DNA from 3 places in the Cellulosimicrobium sp. RS genome. Region 2 is predicted to be linked to each of the others. Evidence: predicted binding sites of a transcription regulator. Region 2 holds the regulator's gene; each other region holds the start of a gene.

Region 1 (5,569 bases), on a different contig from region 2:
CGCACGCCGCGCAGCGGGTGGAGCAAGACGTGGCCGTTCCTGCTGGTCGCCGTCGTCTTCGCCGGCCTCGCGTACGGGGGCGTCGCGCTGCTGTCCGACAACGGTGCCACGGAGGACCCGCCGCAGGCGCAGTCCACGGAGCCGCCGCCCGCGGAGACCGAGGAGCCGCCCGCGGCGGAGGAGCCGCCCGCGACCGAGGAGCCGCCGGCCGCGGAGGAGCCGCCCGCGACCGAGGAGACGCCCGAGACCCCGGACCTCGCGACGCTCATGGCGGCGGCCGACCCGAGCGCCTACGTCCGCGTGCTGAACGACAGCGGCATCGGCGGCGAGGCGGCCAAGGGCAAGGACGCCCTCGACGCGCAGGGCTTCAGCAACACCGTCGCCACGGACTACACGAACGGGCCGGCGCCGGTTGACGTCACCACGGTCTGGTACGTGCCCGAGCGGAGCGACACCGCCGCCGCCGTCGCCGCGACGCTGGGCATCCCCGCGGAGAACGTCGTCCAGGTCGACAGCCTGCGCGAGGGCGACGTCGCGGTGATCATCAAGTCCGAGCTGGCGCCGGTCGGCTGACCCGGACCCCCGGGCCGCCCCGGCCGTGGCACCACGACCTGACGCTGCACCCGCGTGACCTGCTCGTTCGGCCCGGAGTCCGACGAGCGCCACCTGCCGTTCGACCTTCCGTGCACGCCGCCTGCGGGCTAGGCTCGGGCTACCACGGGGCGGCGGTCGCCTCGCGGGCGACGATGCACGAGGAGACGTACATGGCTCAGGGGACCGTGAAGTGGTTCAACGCCGAGAAGGGCTACGGGTTCATCACGCCCGCAGCGGGTGGGCAGGACCTCTTCGTGCACTTCAGCGCGATCCAGACGGACGGCTACCGCACGCTCGACGAGGGCCAGGAGGTCGAGTTCGAGCTCGGCCAGGGCAGCAAGGGCCCGCAGGCCGAGCAGGTGCGGCCGCTCTGAGCCCGGCTCCGAGGGTCGCGTGACGGAGGATCTCGACGCCGTCGTCGTCGGTTCGGGCCCCAACGGCCTGGCCGCCGCCGTGACCCTCGCACGCGCCGGTCTCTCCGTGCGCGTGCTGGAGGCGCAGCCGACGTCGGGCGGCGGAGCCCGCACGCTCGACCTCGGGCTGGCCGACGGCGTCGTGCACGACGTGTGCTCGGCGGTGCACCCGATGGCGTGGGCGTCGCCGTTCTTCGAGGCGTTCGACCTCGGCGCGCGCGGCGTGGAGCTGCTCGTGCCGGAGGTCTCGTACGCCCACCCCCTCGACGGGGGTCGCGCGGGCGTCGCCTATCACGACCTCGAGCGCACGGTCGAGCGGCTCGGGGTGGACGGCGCCGCCTGGCGCGCCCTGCTCGGCCCGCTCGCCGAGGGGTGGCGCGACGTCGTCGCGGTCGCCCTCGGGGACAAGCGCTCGGTGCCGGGACGCGTGCTCACGCCGAGCGGCGCAGGTGTGACGGCCCGGTTCGGCGCGGCGGTGCTCGAGCAGGGGAGCCCCGCGTGGACGCGGCGCTTCCGCACCGACGAGGCGGGCGCGCTCCTCACGGGCGTCGCGGCGCACGCGATCTCCCGCCTCCCGTCGCTCGCCGCGGCCGGGACGGCGGTGCTGCTGGCGTCGCTCGGCCACGCGCCGGGCGGATGGCCGCTGCCTCGCGGCGGCTCCGGCGCGATCGTCGCCGCGCTCGAGGACGACCTGCGCGCCCACGGGGGCGACGTCGTCACGGGCCACCGGGTCGGCTCGCGCGCCGACCTCCCGCGGGCTCGCGCCTACGTGTTCGACACGACGCCGCGCGTCGTCGCGGACGTGTTCGCGGACCGGCTCCCGCCGCGCGCGGAGGACGCGCTGCGCCGGTTCCGGCACGGCGACGCCGCCGCGAAGGTCGACCTCGTGCTCTCCGGGCCTGTGCCCTGGGCAGACCCGGAGCTGGGGCGCGCGGGGACCGTGCACCTCGGCGGGACGCGCGCCGAGATGGCGCGCAGCGAGGCCGACGTCGCGGCCGGTCGCCACGCCGCCCGGCCCGTGGTGCTCGTGAGCGACCCGACCGTCGTCGACCCCGGGCGCGGGGCGGGCGGGCTGCGCCCGCTGTGGACCTACGCGCACGTGCCCGCGGGGTCGACGCGCGACGTGACGGAGGACGTCGTCGCGCAGGTCGAGCGGTTCGCGCCGGGCTTCCGGGACGTCGTCGTGGCGTCGCGCTGCGTGCCCGCGGCGGAGATGGCGGCGCACGACGAGAGCTACGTGGGCGGCGACATCGCGGGCGGTGCCGTGAGCATGTGGCAGATGGTCGCGCGGCCCACGCCCCGGTTCGACCCCTACGCCGTCGGGCTGGAGGGCGTCTACCTGTGCTCGGCGTCCACGCCGCCCGGGCCGGGCGTGCACGGCCTCGGGGGCTGGTACGCCGCGCAACGGGTGCTGAGGCGCGAGTTCGACGTGCGCGACGCGCCCGACCTGGCGCCCGTCGCGACGAGCGGCGCGACCACCCGGTAGCCCCGGCGCGCCGGCCGCGGCGGACCGGGAGAGCCCAGGAGGACCGTCAGCCCGCGCCGCCCGGCGTGCCCTGGTTGCCGAGCTCCACGAGCGCGAGCACGACGAGCGCGGAGCTCCACGACAGCGGCGCGACGGCGGCGGGCGAGCCGTCGGCGAGGACCTTCTCCGGGATGGCCCCGGACGCGGTGCGGTGGTCGTCGACCCAGCGGAGCCACTCCTCGGCGTCGGCGCGGTCCTCGGGGTCGGACGACGACGCCGCCGCCAGCGCGTACAGCGTGGTCTGGGGGGTCCACGAGATGCCGTCGGCGCGCCAGCCCGCGCCCGGCGCGAGCCCGCCGGCCGGGCGCAGCATCTCGCGCACGGACGCGCGCCAGGCCTCGTCCGCCCCGGCGAGCGGCTCCGGCTGGAACGGCGGCAGCACAAACGCGGTCGAGGCGTCGCGCGCGCCGCCCGTGACGTGGCGCGGGTAGCCCTGGGACCCGAACGAGCGCTCGACCGCCATGCGCAGACGGGCGGCGGCGAGGGTCGCCTCGTGCGCGCGCGGCGCCTCGCCCGCGGCCGCGTACACGTCCGCCGCGGCCTCCAGGCCCGCGAGCAGCGGTCCGGCGGTCCCGAGCGTGAGGGACGTGGGCTCGACCTCCCAGTAGTCGCTCGACGGCGGCGGCAGCGGGTCCTCGCCGTCGACGAGCCCGAGCGCGTGGTCCGTCGCGGCGTCGACCAGCGGGCGCAGCTCGGCGGCCACCTCGGGGCGGTCCGCGGCGGGCGTCTCCTCCAGCACGACGTCGGTGGCCCACAGGACCCAGCCGACGCCGTCGGACTGGATGCCCCGGTCGTCCGGGACCCCCGACCCGTCGGGGAGGTAGCGCGCGTGGAACGAGCCGTCGTCCTCCTGGACCCGGGCGAGGAAGCCGAGGACGGCGCGCGCGTCGTCGACGTGACCGGTGCGTGCGAACGCCGCCGCGGTGAACGACGCGTCGCGCGGCCACACGTAGCGCCACCTGGGCGACGGCGCGGCGAGGGCGGCGCCGTCGTCGAGCGTCAGCGCGCGCAGGTCGAGGAGGGCCGCCTCGCCGAGCGCGGCGAACGGCCCGCCTGTCCCCGGTACGACGCCGGACGCGAGCCAGGCCCGCGACGCGGTGGCGGTCTGGTGGGCGAGACCGGGGTCGAGGAGGGCCGTCGCGTCGAGGCGCGCCCCGGCGACCTGCGCGAGCCGGTCCGCCTCGCCGTCCGCGGGGTCGACGCCCGCGGCGAGCGCGCCGGGGTCGAGCGCCGCCGGGTCGAGCACGCGGCTGCCCTCGAGGTAGGTCGCGCCCACGCCGGGCGCGAGGCGCAGCACCGCGGGGCCGCCGTCGGGCCCGGTCGTCACCGCGACGCCGTCCTGGTAGAGGTCGATGTGCTCGCCCGAGGGCGCCGCGACCGCGGTCGCGGCGGTCAGGCCGAGGGCAGGGACCAGCACGAAGCCGGCCAGGGCTGCGAGGGGGCGCCACGACGGTGTTGCGCGGATCACACCGCGCATCCTAGAGCGAGCCGCGCGGCGCTCGGTTTCGCCCCTCGCGATACGCGGCGGCGTGGCGCGCCGCTGTCTTGCACTCGCACCGTGCGAGTGCCAATAATGGCGTTAGCACTCTCGTCACGAGAGTGACAGAAGTGACCAGCGCAGGCAGCCGCTCAGGCGGCTGCGGCGCAACCCACCAGGTCGACAGGTGAGGCCCGCCCTGGCGGCGTGACATGAACGCCGCCGTCGTGGGCCGTCCGTCGCGGGCGCCGGCCGACCGCCATACGCCACCAGCGGAGGATCATTCCCCATGGCCAAGATCATCGCCTTCGACGAGGAGGCTCGTCGGAGCATGGAGCGCGGGCTCAACACGCTCGCCGACACCGTCAAGGTCACCCTCGGCCCCAAGGGCCGCAACGTCGTGCTCGACAAGAAGTGGGGCGCGCCGACCATCACGAACGACGGCGTCTCCATCGCCAAGGAGATCGAGCTCGAGGACCCGTACGAGAAGATCGGTGCGGAGCTCGTCAAGGAGGTCGCCAAGAAGACCGACGACGTCGCGGGTGACGGCACGACCACCGCGACCGTGCTCGCCCAGGCGCTCGTGCGCGAGGGCCTGCGTGTCGTCGCGGCCGGCGCCAACCCGATCGCCGTCAAGCGCGGCATCGAGAAGGCCGTCGACGCGGTGACGGAGCAGCTGCTCAACGCCGCGAAGGACATCGAGACCAAGGAGGAGATCGCCGCCACGGCCGCCATCTCCGCCGGCGACCCCGCGATCGGCGAGCTCATCGCCGAGGCCCTCGACAAGGTGGGCAAGGAGGGCGTCATCACGGTCGAGGAGTCGAACACGTTCGGCCTCGAGCTCGAGCTCACCGAGGGCATGCGCTTCGACAAGGGCTTCCTCGCGCGCTACTTCGAGACGGACCCCGAGCGCCAGGAGGCCGTGCTCGAGGACCCGTACGTCCTCATCGTCGAGTCCAAGATCTCGAACGTGAAGGACCTGCTCCCGGTCCTCGACCAGGTCATGAAGGCCGGCCGCTCGCTCCTCATCATCGCCGAGGACGTCGAGGGCGAGGCGCTCGCGACCCTGGTGCTCAACAAGATCCGTGGCACGTTCAAGTCCGTCGCCGTCAAGGCCCCGGGCTTCGGCGACCGCCGCAAGGCCATGCTCCAGGACATCGCGATCCTCACCGGCGGCCAGGTCATCACCGAGACGGTGGGCCTCAAGCTCGAGAACGCGACGCTGGACCTGCTCGGCCAGGCGCGCAAGGTCGTCGTCACGAAGGACGAGACCACGATCGTCGAGGGCGCGGGCGACGCCGACCTGATCCAGGGTCGCGTCAACCAGATCCGTGGCGAGATCGAGAAGTCGGACTCCGACTACGACCGCGAGAAGCTCCAGGAGCGCCTCGCGAAGCTCGCCGGCGGCGTGGCCGTCATCAAGGCGGGTGCCGCGACGGAGGTCGAGCTCAAGGAGCGCAAGCACCGCATCGAGGACGCCGTCCGCAACGCGAAGGCTGCCGTCGAGGAGGGCATCGTCGCTGGTGGTGGCGTCGCGCTCATCCAGGCCGGTGCCGTGGC
Region 2 (5,569 bases):
AAGAACGTCTCGAAGATGTCCTGGAAGCCGAAGCCGCCGCCCATGGGGCCGCCGCCCCCGCCGCCGGGGGCGCTGGGGTCGACGCCGAGGTCGTACTGCTGGCGCTTCTCCGGGTTGGACAGCACCTCGTAGGCGCGCGCGACGTCCTTGAAGCGGTCGCCCGCCTCCTCGCCCGCGACGTCCGGGTGCAGCTCGCGCGCGAGCTTGCGGTACGCCTTCTTGATCTGGTCCTGGCTGGCGTCACGGGCCACGCCGAGGATCTCGTAGTAGTCGCTCACACGTCACTCTCTGCTGGTGCGGGTCGTGAGGCCGGCGCGGGGCCGGTCGGGAGGGGTCGGGGGTGGTCGTCGAGCGGGCCCGCCGCGGGCGGGGAGACCGCGGGGCTCACGTGCCGAGCACCCGTGACAGGTAGCGCGCGACCGCGCGCACCGCCGCGATGGTGCCGGGGTAGTCCATGCGGGTCGGCCCGATCGAGCCGACGAGCGCGACCGTGTCACCGTCGTTACCGTAACCGGTCGTCACGACGGAGGTCTCCGCGAGGCCCTCGAGCTGGGTCTCGCGACCGATCCGGACGCTCACGCCCGACTCGGCGGCCATCTCGGTGAGCAGCCCGAGCAGGACGACCTGCTCCTCGAGCGCCTCGAGGACGGGGCGCAGCGCGTGCTCGAACCGCATGCCCGCGCGCGCGAGGTTCGCCGTGCCCGCGAGGACGAGGCGCTCCTCGCTCTCCTCCGCGAGCGTCTGGGCGACGAGGTCGCCCACCGCGCGGACGAGCGGGGCGTCGTCGGGGTGGAAGCTCTCGGTCACGGCGGCGAGGCCGGGCGCGAGGTCCGTGAGGCGCTTGCCCGCGGCCGCGGCGTTGAGCCGCGCGCGCACCTCGACGAGCGTGCCCTCGTCCGGCAGGCTCGCGACCTCGAGCGTGCGCTGCTCGACGCGACCCGTGTCCGTGATGATGACGACGAGGAGCCGCGACTCGCCGACGGGCACGAGCTCGAGGTGGCGCAGGCCCGACCGGCTCAGCGACGGGTACTGCACGACGGCGACCTGGCCGGTGAGCTGGGCGAGCAGGCGCCCGGCGCGCGCGATGACGTCGTCGAGGTCCACGCCCTCGGACAGGAAGGTCTCGATGGCGCGCTTCTCCGGCGCGGACAGCGGCTTGACGCCCGAGAGGCGGTCCACGAAGAGCCGGTATCCCTTGTCCGTCGGGATCCGGCCCGCGGACGTGTGCGGCTGGGCGATGTACCCCGCGTCCTCGAGAGCCGCCATGTCGTTGCGGATCGTGGCGGGCGAGACGCCGAGGCTGTGGCGCTCGGTGAGCACGCGCGAACCCACGGGCTCGCGCGTGAGGACGTAGTCCTCGACGATGGCCCGCAGCACCTCGAGCCGGCGCTCCTCGCTCACGTCCACCTCCCGCGTGCCGCACCGTCGCCGCCCGGGCGGGCGTGCGGGAGTCGGCACTCTCGACCTCCGAGTGCCAATCCTACGCGTCCGCGCGGCCCGTCCGGCGGTCCTCCGCTCGTCGCGAACGCAGGTCGAGGAGGCCGACGACGAGCGCGACCGCGACGAGGCCGATCGTCACCAGGAGCGCGCGCCCGGTCGCGTCCGCCGCCGAGTCGCCGCTCGCGAGCCCGCCGTAGTAGACGGACAGGACCACGGAGATCCCGACGGCCGACCCGATGCGCTGGCCGAGCTGCAGCATGCTGCCCGCCACCCCGGCCCGGCTCACCGGCACCTCGGACAGCGTGAGCGTCTGGTTCGGCGCGATGACCGTCCCGCTGCCCGCGCCCGCGACGAGCAGCGCGACCGCGAGCGCCGGGCCGACGGCGCCCGGGTCGTCCCCGAGCGTGCGCACGACGACCTCCGCCGCGACCACCCCCACGAGCACGAGCACGACGCCGCCGACGACGAGCTCGCGGCCCCAGCGCGCGACCCAGCGGCCCGAGAACCACGCCGACACGCCCGACGCGACCGCGAACGGCGTGCCGACGAGCCCCGCCTGGAGCGGCGTGTACCCCAGCTCGTCCTGGAGGTAGAGCGTGACGACGAGGAAGATGCCCGTGAACCCGGCGAAGTACGCGAGGCCGAGCAGCGCGCCGTTGCGGAAGGACCCGAGCCCCACGACCTGCGGGTCGAGCACGGCCTCGCCCGTGCGCCGCTGGTAGCGCCGCTCCCACCCGACGGCGGCCACCACGGCGGCCGCGGCCGGCACGAGCCACCACCAGCGCGACGCGTCGTCGCCGCGGCCCGTCGTCGTGACGAACGGCATCATCACGCCGAGGGTCGCGGCGCCGAGCAGGCCCAGCCCGACGAGGTCCAGCCGGCGCGGCCCGCGCGCCGCGCCCGACCCGGTGCGCGGCGGCCCGGGCACGAGGCGCCACGCGAAGGGCAGGAGCACGGCGACGACGGGGATGTTCACGAGGAACACCCACCGCCACCCCGTCTCCGGGCCCGCCGCGGCGATGATGAGCCCGCCCAGCAGGGGCCCGAGCGCCGTCGAGACGCCGATGGTCGCGCCGAACATGCCGAACGCGCGCCCGCGCTCGTACCCGCGGAACTGCTGCTGGATGAGACCGACGACCTGCGGGTTGAGGACGCCCGCGCTCACGCCCTGGAGCAGGCGCGCGACGCCGAGCCACGTGTCGGTCGGCGCGAGCCCGGACGCGAGGCTCATGAGCGCGAAGCCCAGGAGGCCCGCGATGAAGAGCGGTCGTCGTGCGCCCGCGTCGCCCAGGCGCCCGGCGGGCACCAGCGCGAGCCCGAACGCGAGCGTGTAGCCGGCGACGACGAGCTGGAGCTGGGTCGGGCCCGCGTCGAGCGACGACTCGATCGACGGCAGGGCCACGTTGACGATCGACACGTCGAGCGTCGTGATGAAGCCCACCGCGAGGCAGACCGGCAGCACGCGCCAGCGGTTCGGGTCCGGCTCCGCGCGCTGCTGGCTCATCGGTCCGTGGTACCACCCCGCGCCGGGGGCGCGCGCGCCGGGAGCCGCCGTGCGCGGCCGGGCCGGGCGCCCGGGACCTCCCCGCGGGAGGCCGATCCCGCGACGCACGGGGCGATCTCGGTGGTGAGCGGCAGACGCTGGCCTAGGGTGACGCCGTGTCCTTCGACCGCTACGGCTCCGACGTCCTCGGCGGCACGCCCGCCCCCACCCACCACCGCGCGCGGCCCGTGTCGCGCCCGCAGCCCGCGGAGCGCGGCCTCGTCGTCGAGGAGGTGCAGACCGGGTGGGTCGGGGCCGTGGTCCGGGTCGAGAAGTCGGGCGGGATGCACGTCGTCGTGCTCGAGGACCGCGCGGGCCGGACCCGCACGTTCCCGCTCGGGCCGGGCTTCTGGGTCGACGGCGCACCCGTCGAGCTCACCCCGCCCGTCACCTCCCGCGCCCCCGCCGCGCCGACGCGCACGGCCTCGGGCTCGCGGGCCGTCGTCGGGCAGCGGGCGCGCGTCGCGCGCGGGAGCCGCATCTGGGTCGAGGGCAAGCACGACGCCGAGCTCGTCGAGAAGGTGTGGGGCGACGACCTGCGCGTGGAGGGGGTCGTCGTCGAGCCGCTGCACGGCGTCGACGACCTCGCGGCGGCGCTCGCGGACTTCGGCCCGACGCCGCAGCGTCGCGTGGGCGTGCTCGTGGACCACCTCGTGCCCGGCAGCAAGGAGCGGCGGATCGCCGACGAGGCGCTGCGGCGGTCGCCCGCGGGCACGGTGCTCGTGCTCGGGCACCCGTACGTCGACGTCTGGCAGGCGGTGAAGCCGGCCCGGATCGGCCTCGAGCGGTGGCCCGTGATCGAGCGCGGCACGGAGTGGAAGCGCGGGATCCTGCGCGAGCTCGGCTGGCCGGCGCAGACCGCGGAGGACGTCGGCCGCGCGTGGCAGCGCATCCTCGGCACGGTGCGCACCTACGCCGACCTGGAGCCGTCGCTGCTCGGGCGGGTCGAGGAGCTCATCGACTTCGTCACCGCGCCCTGACCGGTCGCGGGCGCCCGGGACCCACCGCGCTCGAGACGCACCGCGCCCCGGTACCGACAGGCGGCACCGGGGCGCGGCGAGGGTTGCAGCCGGATGTCAGGCGGCGGGCACGCCGCCCGTGAGACGGCGGTAGGCGTAGCCGACGGCGACGTAGCTCAGCGGGAGCGTCACGAAGAGCCCGAGACCGCACGGGATCGCGCCGAGGATGTTGATCCCGACGAGGGCGAGCAGGAGCAGGAACACCTGCCCGAAGTTCTTCGCGACGAGCGAGAAGCTCGTGCGGATCGCCGTGATCGCGTCGACGCCCTGGTCGAGCGCGACGTGGTACACGAACGCCGAGAACAGCAGCATCGCGAGCCCGGGCAGGACGCACAGGAAGAACCCGATGCCGGACAGGATGCCGACGATGAGCGCCGCGAGCAGCACGTTGAGCACGTTGCCGATGCGGAAGAACGCGGCGACGTCGGGTCGACGCCCGTCCACCTCGTCGAGCGCGCCGCGCGTGAAGAACGCGGTGATGAGGTAGCCGATGGCGGTGCCGACGATCGCGAGCAGCGCCCTCGTGAAGGTGAGGCCGCCGAGGGCCGCGAAGTTCGTGTCGGAGTAGTCGAACTGGTCCTGGAGCTGGTCGAACCCGCCCGTGATCCAGCTCCACGCGATGTTGACGGCGAGGAAGATCAGCGCGACGAGGATCCACGGCCCCAGGTTCGACGTGACGCGGCGCCACCCGTAGGAGATCGCGTCGCCGACGCCGAACGCCGGGCCCGCGTAGCCGGGCTGGCCCCCGTACCCTCCGGCGGCGCCCGGGTACGACCCGGGCGGCGGCGGGTACCCCCCGGCGGGAGGCGGGTATCCGCCGGCGGGCGGCGGGTACGCACCGGACGGGGGCGGGTACGCGCCCGACGGGGGCGTCGCCGGTCCCCCGGCCGCGCCGTCCGGCGCACCGGCCGGGGCGCCGTAGGCACCCGGCGCCCCGTACGCGGGCGTGCCCGACGGCGGTGCGGCCGGGTCGTGCGGCGCTCCCCCGCCCGGGCCGTACGGCGAGGCGGGCGGGACGTCGCCCCCGGACGGGGCGGCGTCGGGCCGGTCGGGTCCGGGACCGGACGGTGGCGTGGCGTCCGGTCGCGGACCGCCCGCGCCGTCGGCGGGGGTGTGCTCGTCGTCGCGGGGCGGCTCGCCGCCCGGGTTCGTGGGGTCCGTCATCGTGCACCTCGTTCCTCGTCGTCACGTGCTGCGGGCTGCACGCTCCGTCGACGTGCTGGGTCCACCTTGGCGGTTCCCGGCGCGGACCGCGCGGCGAGCACCGCGGCCGTCGCACGGCGGCGAGCAGGGTGGTGCCGCCAAGGGGCCTCGTCACCGCGGGGCGCGCCCGGGTCGCGGTGGACCCGGGCCGACGTCACTCGTCCGTGATCGTCCGGACGACCGTGTCCGCGAGCAGCCGCCCCCGCAGGGTGAGCACCGCACGACCGGCGACCGCTGCGCGGCCGTCGAGCAGCCCGTTCGCGACGAGCCCGGCGACGGCGTGGCGTCCCGCCGGGGAGAGGACCGCGAGGTCGAGTCCCTCGCGCAGCCGCACGCCGAGCATCGCCTGCTCGAGCCGGCCCTC
Region 3 (5,569 bases), on a different contig from region 2:
TCGTGCCGGTGATCGACGACGACGAGCAGCACGGCGACGAGGACCTGTAACCCCGCCGGTGGGACCATGGGACGCGTGAGCACGACCGCCGACCCGAGCCCCAACCCGTCGCACCTACCCGACGACGGGCGCGACCGTCCCGAGCCCGAGGCCGGGCGCCGTCGGCGTCCGCGGCGGGCCGTGCGGCGGGGGACCGAGAGCACGGTGGTGCCCGGCACGAGCGCCGACGAGCGGGCCGAGGGCTGGGGCGACGAGTCAGCCCCCCGCCGCGGCGTGCCGGGCGAGAACGACGACCGCCTGCTGGGCGACGTGCCGCCCCACTACGGGCGCCACTGACGGCTCGCCGGGCGACCGGCTGAGCGGCGTCAGAGGTGCCGCGGGGGCGTCGGCCCGCCGGGCGTCGTCCCGCCGGGCGCCGCGCCGGGGCCGCTGCCGGCCTGGGCGGCGAGAAGGTCGCGGATCTCCTGGAGCACGCGCACGTCCTCGGCAGGTGCCTCGGGCTCGGGCTCCTCGTCCTTCTTGCGGCGCTCCGCGAGCTTGTTCATCGGCAGGACGATGACGAAGTAGAGGGCGACGGCGATGATGAGGAACTGGAGGATCGCGTTGAGGACCCCGCCGACGGAGATGACGGAGGGCGGGATGTCCTTCGCCTCGTTCCCCGCGCGCAGCGTGATGTCCCACAGGCCGGTGAGGTCGGGCTTGCCGAAGATCGCCCCGATGAGGGGGTTGATGAAGTCCTCGACGATCGCCGTGACGACCCCGGAGAACGCGGCCCCGATGACGACGCCGACCGCCAGGTCGATCGCGTTGCCGCGGAGCACGAACTCCTTGAACCCTTGGAACACGCCCTTCATGTGCTGCTTCCCTCTCCTGTCGACGGGCACGCGTGGCGGCGGCGCCACGACACGTGCACGCGTGATCCTGCCAACGGGCGCGGCGACCGGCAACGGCTTCGCCCGGCGGGTCGGCGGTCTCACGGAGTCGTCACGGGACCAGGACGGCCGTGACCGGGGCGTGCCCGGACCGCGCCGCCAGCCGGACGGCCTCCTCGGGGCGCACCGCGACGAGGGTCACGACGTCGGAGCCTGACCCACCGGTGCCGAGCAGGCCGCCGCCGTCGTCGGGCTCGGGTGCCGGCACGACGACCGCGGCGCGGGCCAGGTACGGGTCGTCCGGGGGAGCGGACCCCGTCTCCGCGGGTTCCGTGGGTGCCGGGGCGAGCGCGGGGTCGCCCGCGGCCAGCAGGTCGACGCGGTCGCCCGGCTCGAGGAGCGCGGCGACGCCCGGGTCGAGCCGGACGGGGGCGACCACGGTCCCGTCGGGCGCCCCGGCGGCGAGCTCTCCTCCGCCGACGAGGCCGTCCTGGAGGAGCGTGCCCTCCGGCAGGGCGACGGTCGCGCGGCGTCCGACGACGTCGTCGGCCCGGGCCGGTGCCCCGGCGGGCAGGAGGGAGGCCGGGACGTGGTCCACCCGCACGTCGGGTGCCGCGAGCGTGGTGCCGGGCGGCACGGCGCGGGCCGTCACGACGGCGGGAGCCGTCGGCGGGGGTGGGGGCCGCAGCGCACCGACGACGACCGACGCGGCGAGCCCGCAGCACAGCGCGGCGACCACGAACCGGGACCGCCACCACAGGCCGTGCAGCAGCCGCCGTCGGGCGGCGGCGCGGCCGGGGTGGGCTGACGGGTCGGGCGGGCGGGAGGAGCGAGGCATGGCGCGACCGTAGCCGCGCGCGGCGAGCCGGTGGCCGCGGTGCGCGGCGGTCTGTGGACGACGCGGCACGCGGGCCGCGCACCGTGAGCCGACCGACCCGCTGTGGTCGGCCGCGCACCGGTGCGGTGCCACGACGGAGCCCGGGCGCGTCAGGGGAGAGCGACCCGACGGCGCCGCGTCAGGTCAGGACGACGCGGCAGAGCTGCTCGACGCGCCGCCCGAGCCCGTGCCGCCCGACGACGAGGACGACCCCGCCGACGACGACGAGGACGAGGACGTGCTGGACGTCGAGGCGGCGGGCGCCGTCGACGTCTTCCCGCCGGACCGCGAGTCCGTGCGGTAGAAGCCGGAACCCTTGAACGTCACGCCCACGGAGGAGAACACCTTGCGCAGGCGGCCCGAGCACTCGGGGCACACCGTGAGGGCGTCGTCGCTGAACGACTGGTGGATGTCGAAGGCGTGACCGCAGGCGGTGCAGGTGTAGGCGTAGGTGGGCACGGGTTCTCCTCGTTCACGAGACGGCCGTCGAGGCGGCCACCGGCGGGTCGGGATCGGGACGGTCTCGGCCTGGTCGACGGTGTCAACACCGCCTGGCACTCGAAACTTCCGAGTGCTAATCATACGCGGACCGGCGCCCGGGCAGGGCCGGGGTAGTCTCGCATCCGTGTCTGCGCACGAACCCGCCGAGGCCCCCGCCGGTGACCCCGCCACCGGTGCCGACCCCGCGACCCCGGGCGAGGCCGCGGCCCCGCCGCGGCGCCGTCGCCGGTCCACGCGACGGCGCGTCCTGATCGGCGTGGCGGCACTGCTCGTCGTCGCGCTCGTCGCAGGTGCCGCGTTCGTCGTGGTCACCGTCCGGCGCCCGCTCCCGCAGGCGTCCGGCGAGATCTCCGTGCCCGGCCTCGGCAGCGAGGTGACCGTGCTGCGCGACGCCCAGGGCGTGCCGCAGATCTACGCCGACACCCCCGAGGACCTCTTCCGCGCCCAGGGCTACGTCCAGGCGCAGGACCGCTTCTTCGAGATGGACTACCGCCGGCACGTCACGTCGGGGCGGCTCGCCGAGCTCGTCGGCGACAACCCGGACGCGATCGCCGCCGACACCGTGACGCGCACGTTCGGCTGGCGCCAGGTCGCGGAGGAGGAGTGGGACGTCGTCTCCCCCGAGACGAAGGCGTACCTGCAGGCGTACGCGGAGGGCGTGAACGCCTACCTGGAGGACCGCAGCCCGTCGGAGATCGCGCTCGAGTACACGGTGCTGGGGCTGCAAGTCGACGTCGCCGAGCCCGAGCCCTGGGACCCGGTCGACTCGCTCGCGTGGCTCAAGGCGATGGCCTGGGACCTGCGCGGCAACTACGACGACGAGCTCGACCGCGCGCTGGCCTACGGCACGCTCCAGGACACGGCGCGCGTCGCGGAGCTGTTCCCCGCCTACCCGTCCGAGCTCAACGCGCCGATCCTCGACCCCGGCGAGCTCGAGAACCCGCAGGAGGTCGCGCTCGACCTGGGCCCGCAGGCCCGCGCCGAGTACGGCTCCGACCACCTCCAGGCCGCGCTCGAGGCCGCGGACCGCGCGCTCGGCGCCGTCCCCGTGCTCATCGGGCGCGGCGAGGGCACCGGCTCGAACTCGTGGGTCGTCTCCGGCGAGCACACGGCGTCGGGCAAGCCGATCCTCGCGAACGACCCGCACCTCGCCCTCGGGGCACCCGGTATCTGGGCGCAGGTGGGGCTGCACTGCAACGAGGTCTCCCCGGCGTGCGGGTTCGACGTCGCGGGCTTCTCGTTCGCCGGCTTCCCCGGCGTGGTCATCGGGCACAACGCCCAGCTCGCCTGGGGCCTGACGAACATGGGCGCCGATGTCACCGACTTCTTCGTCGAGCGCGTGCGCGACGACACCTACCTCCGCGGCGACGAGTGGGTCCCGCTGGAGTCCCGCACCGAGACGCTGCGCGTCGCCGGGGGCGACGACATCGAGATCGAGGTCCGCTCGACGCTCCACGGGCCGATCGTCTCCGAGGCGATCCCGGCGACGGACGCGGCCGTCGACACGCCCGCGCTGGACACGCGGCTGGGGGAGTACGCCGTCGCGCTCCAGTGGACCGCGCTCGAGCCGGGCCGCACCGCCGACGCCGTCTTCGCGTTCAACCTCGCGCAGGACGCCGAGGACATGCAGGCGGCCGCCGCGCTCTTCGAGGTGCCCGCCCAGAACATCGTCTTCGCGACGGCGGACGGCCACATCGGCTACCAGGCGCCCGGGAAGATCCCGGTCCGCCAGGCGGTCCCCGACGCCGAGGTGCCCTCCGACGGCACGTGGCCGCGCGACGGCTCCGACGAGCGCTACGACTGGCAGGGCTACGTCCCCAGCGAGCAGATGCCGCGCGTCGTGGACCCGGCCGAGGGCTTCATCGTGGCCGCCAACCAGGCGGTGCTGCCGGACGGCGTCGCGCCGTTCCTCACGACCGACTGGGACTACGGGTACCGCTCGCAGCGCATCCGCCAGCTCCTGGAGGCCGAGATCTCGGCCGGGCGCACCGTGGACGTCGACACGATGAACGAGATCCAGGTCGACGACCGCAGCCCGTACGCCGAGGTGCTCGTCCAGGCCCTGCTCGAGCAGGAGATCGACGACGACTTCGCCGCCGAGGGCCAGCAGCTCCTCGCGGACTGGGACTACCGGACCGACACCGACTCCGCCGCGGCGGCGTACTTCGCGGCCGTGTGGCGGAACCTGCTCCAGCTCACCTTCTGGGACGACCTGCCCGAGTCGGCGCGGCCGGGTGGCGGCAGCCGCTGGCTCGCCGTCGTGCAGAACCTCCTCGAGAACCCGACCGACCCGTTCTGGGACGACCGCCAGACCGTCAGCGTCGTCGAGACGCGCGACGAGGTGCTCACGCAGGCGCTCGTCTCCGCGCGCCTCGACCTCACCGTCGAGCAGAGCAAGCAGCCGTCGGACTGGGCGTGGGGCAAGATCCACGTGCTCGCCCTGAAGCACCCCGTGCTGGGCGGCGAGTCGATCCCGGGGCCGGTGCGCGACTACGTCAACCCGACCCCGGTCGGCATGCCCGGTGGGTCGTCGATCGTCAACGCGACCGCATGGGACGCCGCGTCCGGGTCGTTCGACGTGACGGCCGGGCCGTCGATGCGCATGGTCGTCGACCTCGGCGACCTCGACCGCTCGACGTGGGTGACCGTCACGGGCACCTCCGGGCACCCGGCGTCGAAGCACTACGCGGACCAGCTGAAGACCTGGTCCCGCGGCGAGACGTACGCGTGGCCGTTCTCCACCGAGGCGGTCGCCGAGGCGAGCAAGGACGAGCTCACCCTCGTGCCGTAGCGGAGCCGCCGGCGCCTCCGCCCCGTGCGCGGGCGCGGTGGCGGACGGCGTGAGGGCGGACGGCGCGGCCCGCTACGGCAGCCAGCGCCAGCCGAGGGGCGTCGCGACGGCGTCGACCGTGCGGTCGTGCGGCTCGACCGGGAGCGGTCGGTCGCTCGCGTCGTAGACCTCCTCCGGGAACACGACGGCCACGACCTTGGTGCCGGGGCGCACGTGCTCGAGCGCGCGGTCGTACCACCCGCCGCCCTGGCCAAGCCGGACGCCGCGCGAGTCGACGGCGAGCGCGGGCGCGACGACGACGTCGGCCTCGGCGATGGCCTCCGGACCCAGGGTCGGGGTGCCGGGCTCGGGCGGGCGCCCGGGCGCGCGGACCTGGAGGTCGGCGGGCCCGTCGTAGACCGCCCAGTCCCGCTGGAGCCCCGCGCCGAGCACGGGGAGCAGCAGGCGGACGCCGCGCGCGGCGAGGCGCTCGAGCATCGCCGACGTGCCGGGTTCACCCGGGCGCGCGGCGTAGGTTGCGACGCACGT

The links. The regulator HrcA, encoded in region 2, represses chaperone genes, less so after heat shock. The targets are predictions, from matches to a motif close to TTNGCACTCGNNNNNNNCGAGTGCNAA.
Region 1: groL (chaperonin GroEL) is a predicted target of HrcA. The motif match lies at 4,077-4,103, and genes of this name have one in related genera.
Region 3: ACI769_RS16545 (FmdB family zinc ribbon protein) is a predicted target of HrcA. The motif match lies at 2,301-2,327, and genes of this name have one in related genera.

The regions. Positions count from the first base shown of each region.
Region 1 is NZ_JBJXVU010000011.1:1,384-6,952, forward strand. Features, by position in the region: gene ACI769_RS16165 (LytR C-terminal domain-containing protein) at 1-573, shown strand, start outside; gene ACI769_RS16170 (cold-shock protein) at 765-968, shown strand; gene ACI769_RS16175 (phytoene desaturase family protein) at 988-2,493, shown strand; gene ACI769_RS16180 (glycoside hydrolase family 15) at 2,540-4,009, opposite strand; gene groL (chaperonin GroEL) at 4,299-5,569, shown strand, end outside.
Region 2 is NZ_JBJXVU010000004.1:224,197-229,765, reverse strand. Features, by position in the region: gene dnaJ (molecular chaperone DnaJ) at 1-278, opposite strand, end outside; gene hrcA (heat-inducible transcriptional repressor HrcA) at 385-1,401, opposite strand; gene ACI769_RS08460 (MFS transporter) at 1,481-2,944, opposite strand; gene ACI769_RS08455 (DUF3097 domain-containing protein) at 3,100-3,963, shown strand; gene ACI769_RS08450 (hypothetical protein) at 4,060-5,166, opposite strand; gene hemW (radical SAM family heme chaperone HemW) at 5,360-5,569, opposite strand, start outside.
Region 3 is NZ_JBJXVU010000011.1:86,480-92,048, forward strand. Features, by position in the region: gene ACI769_RS16525 (hypothetical protein) at 1-50, shown strand, start outside; gene ACI769_RS16530 (hypothetical protein) at 76-336, shown strand; gene mscL (large conductance mechanosensitive channel protein MscL) at 366-854, opposite strand; gene ACI769_RS16540 (SAF domain-containing protein) at 985-1,710, opposite strand; gene ACI769_RS16545 (FmdB family zinc ribbon protein) at 1,894-2,208, opposite strand; gene ACI769_RS16550 (penicillin acylase family protein) at 2,498-5,041, shown strand; gene ACI769_RS16555 (5-formyltetrahydrofolate cyclo-ligase) at 5,114-5,569, opposite strand, start outside.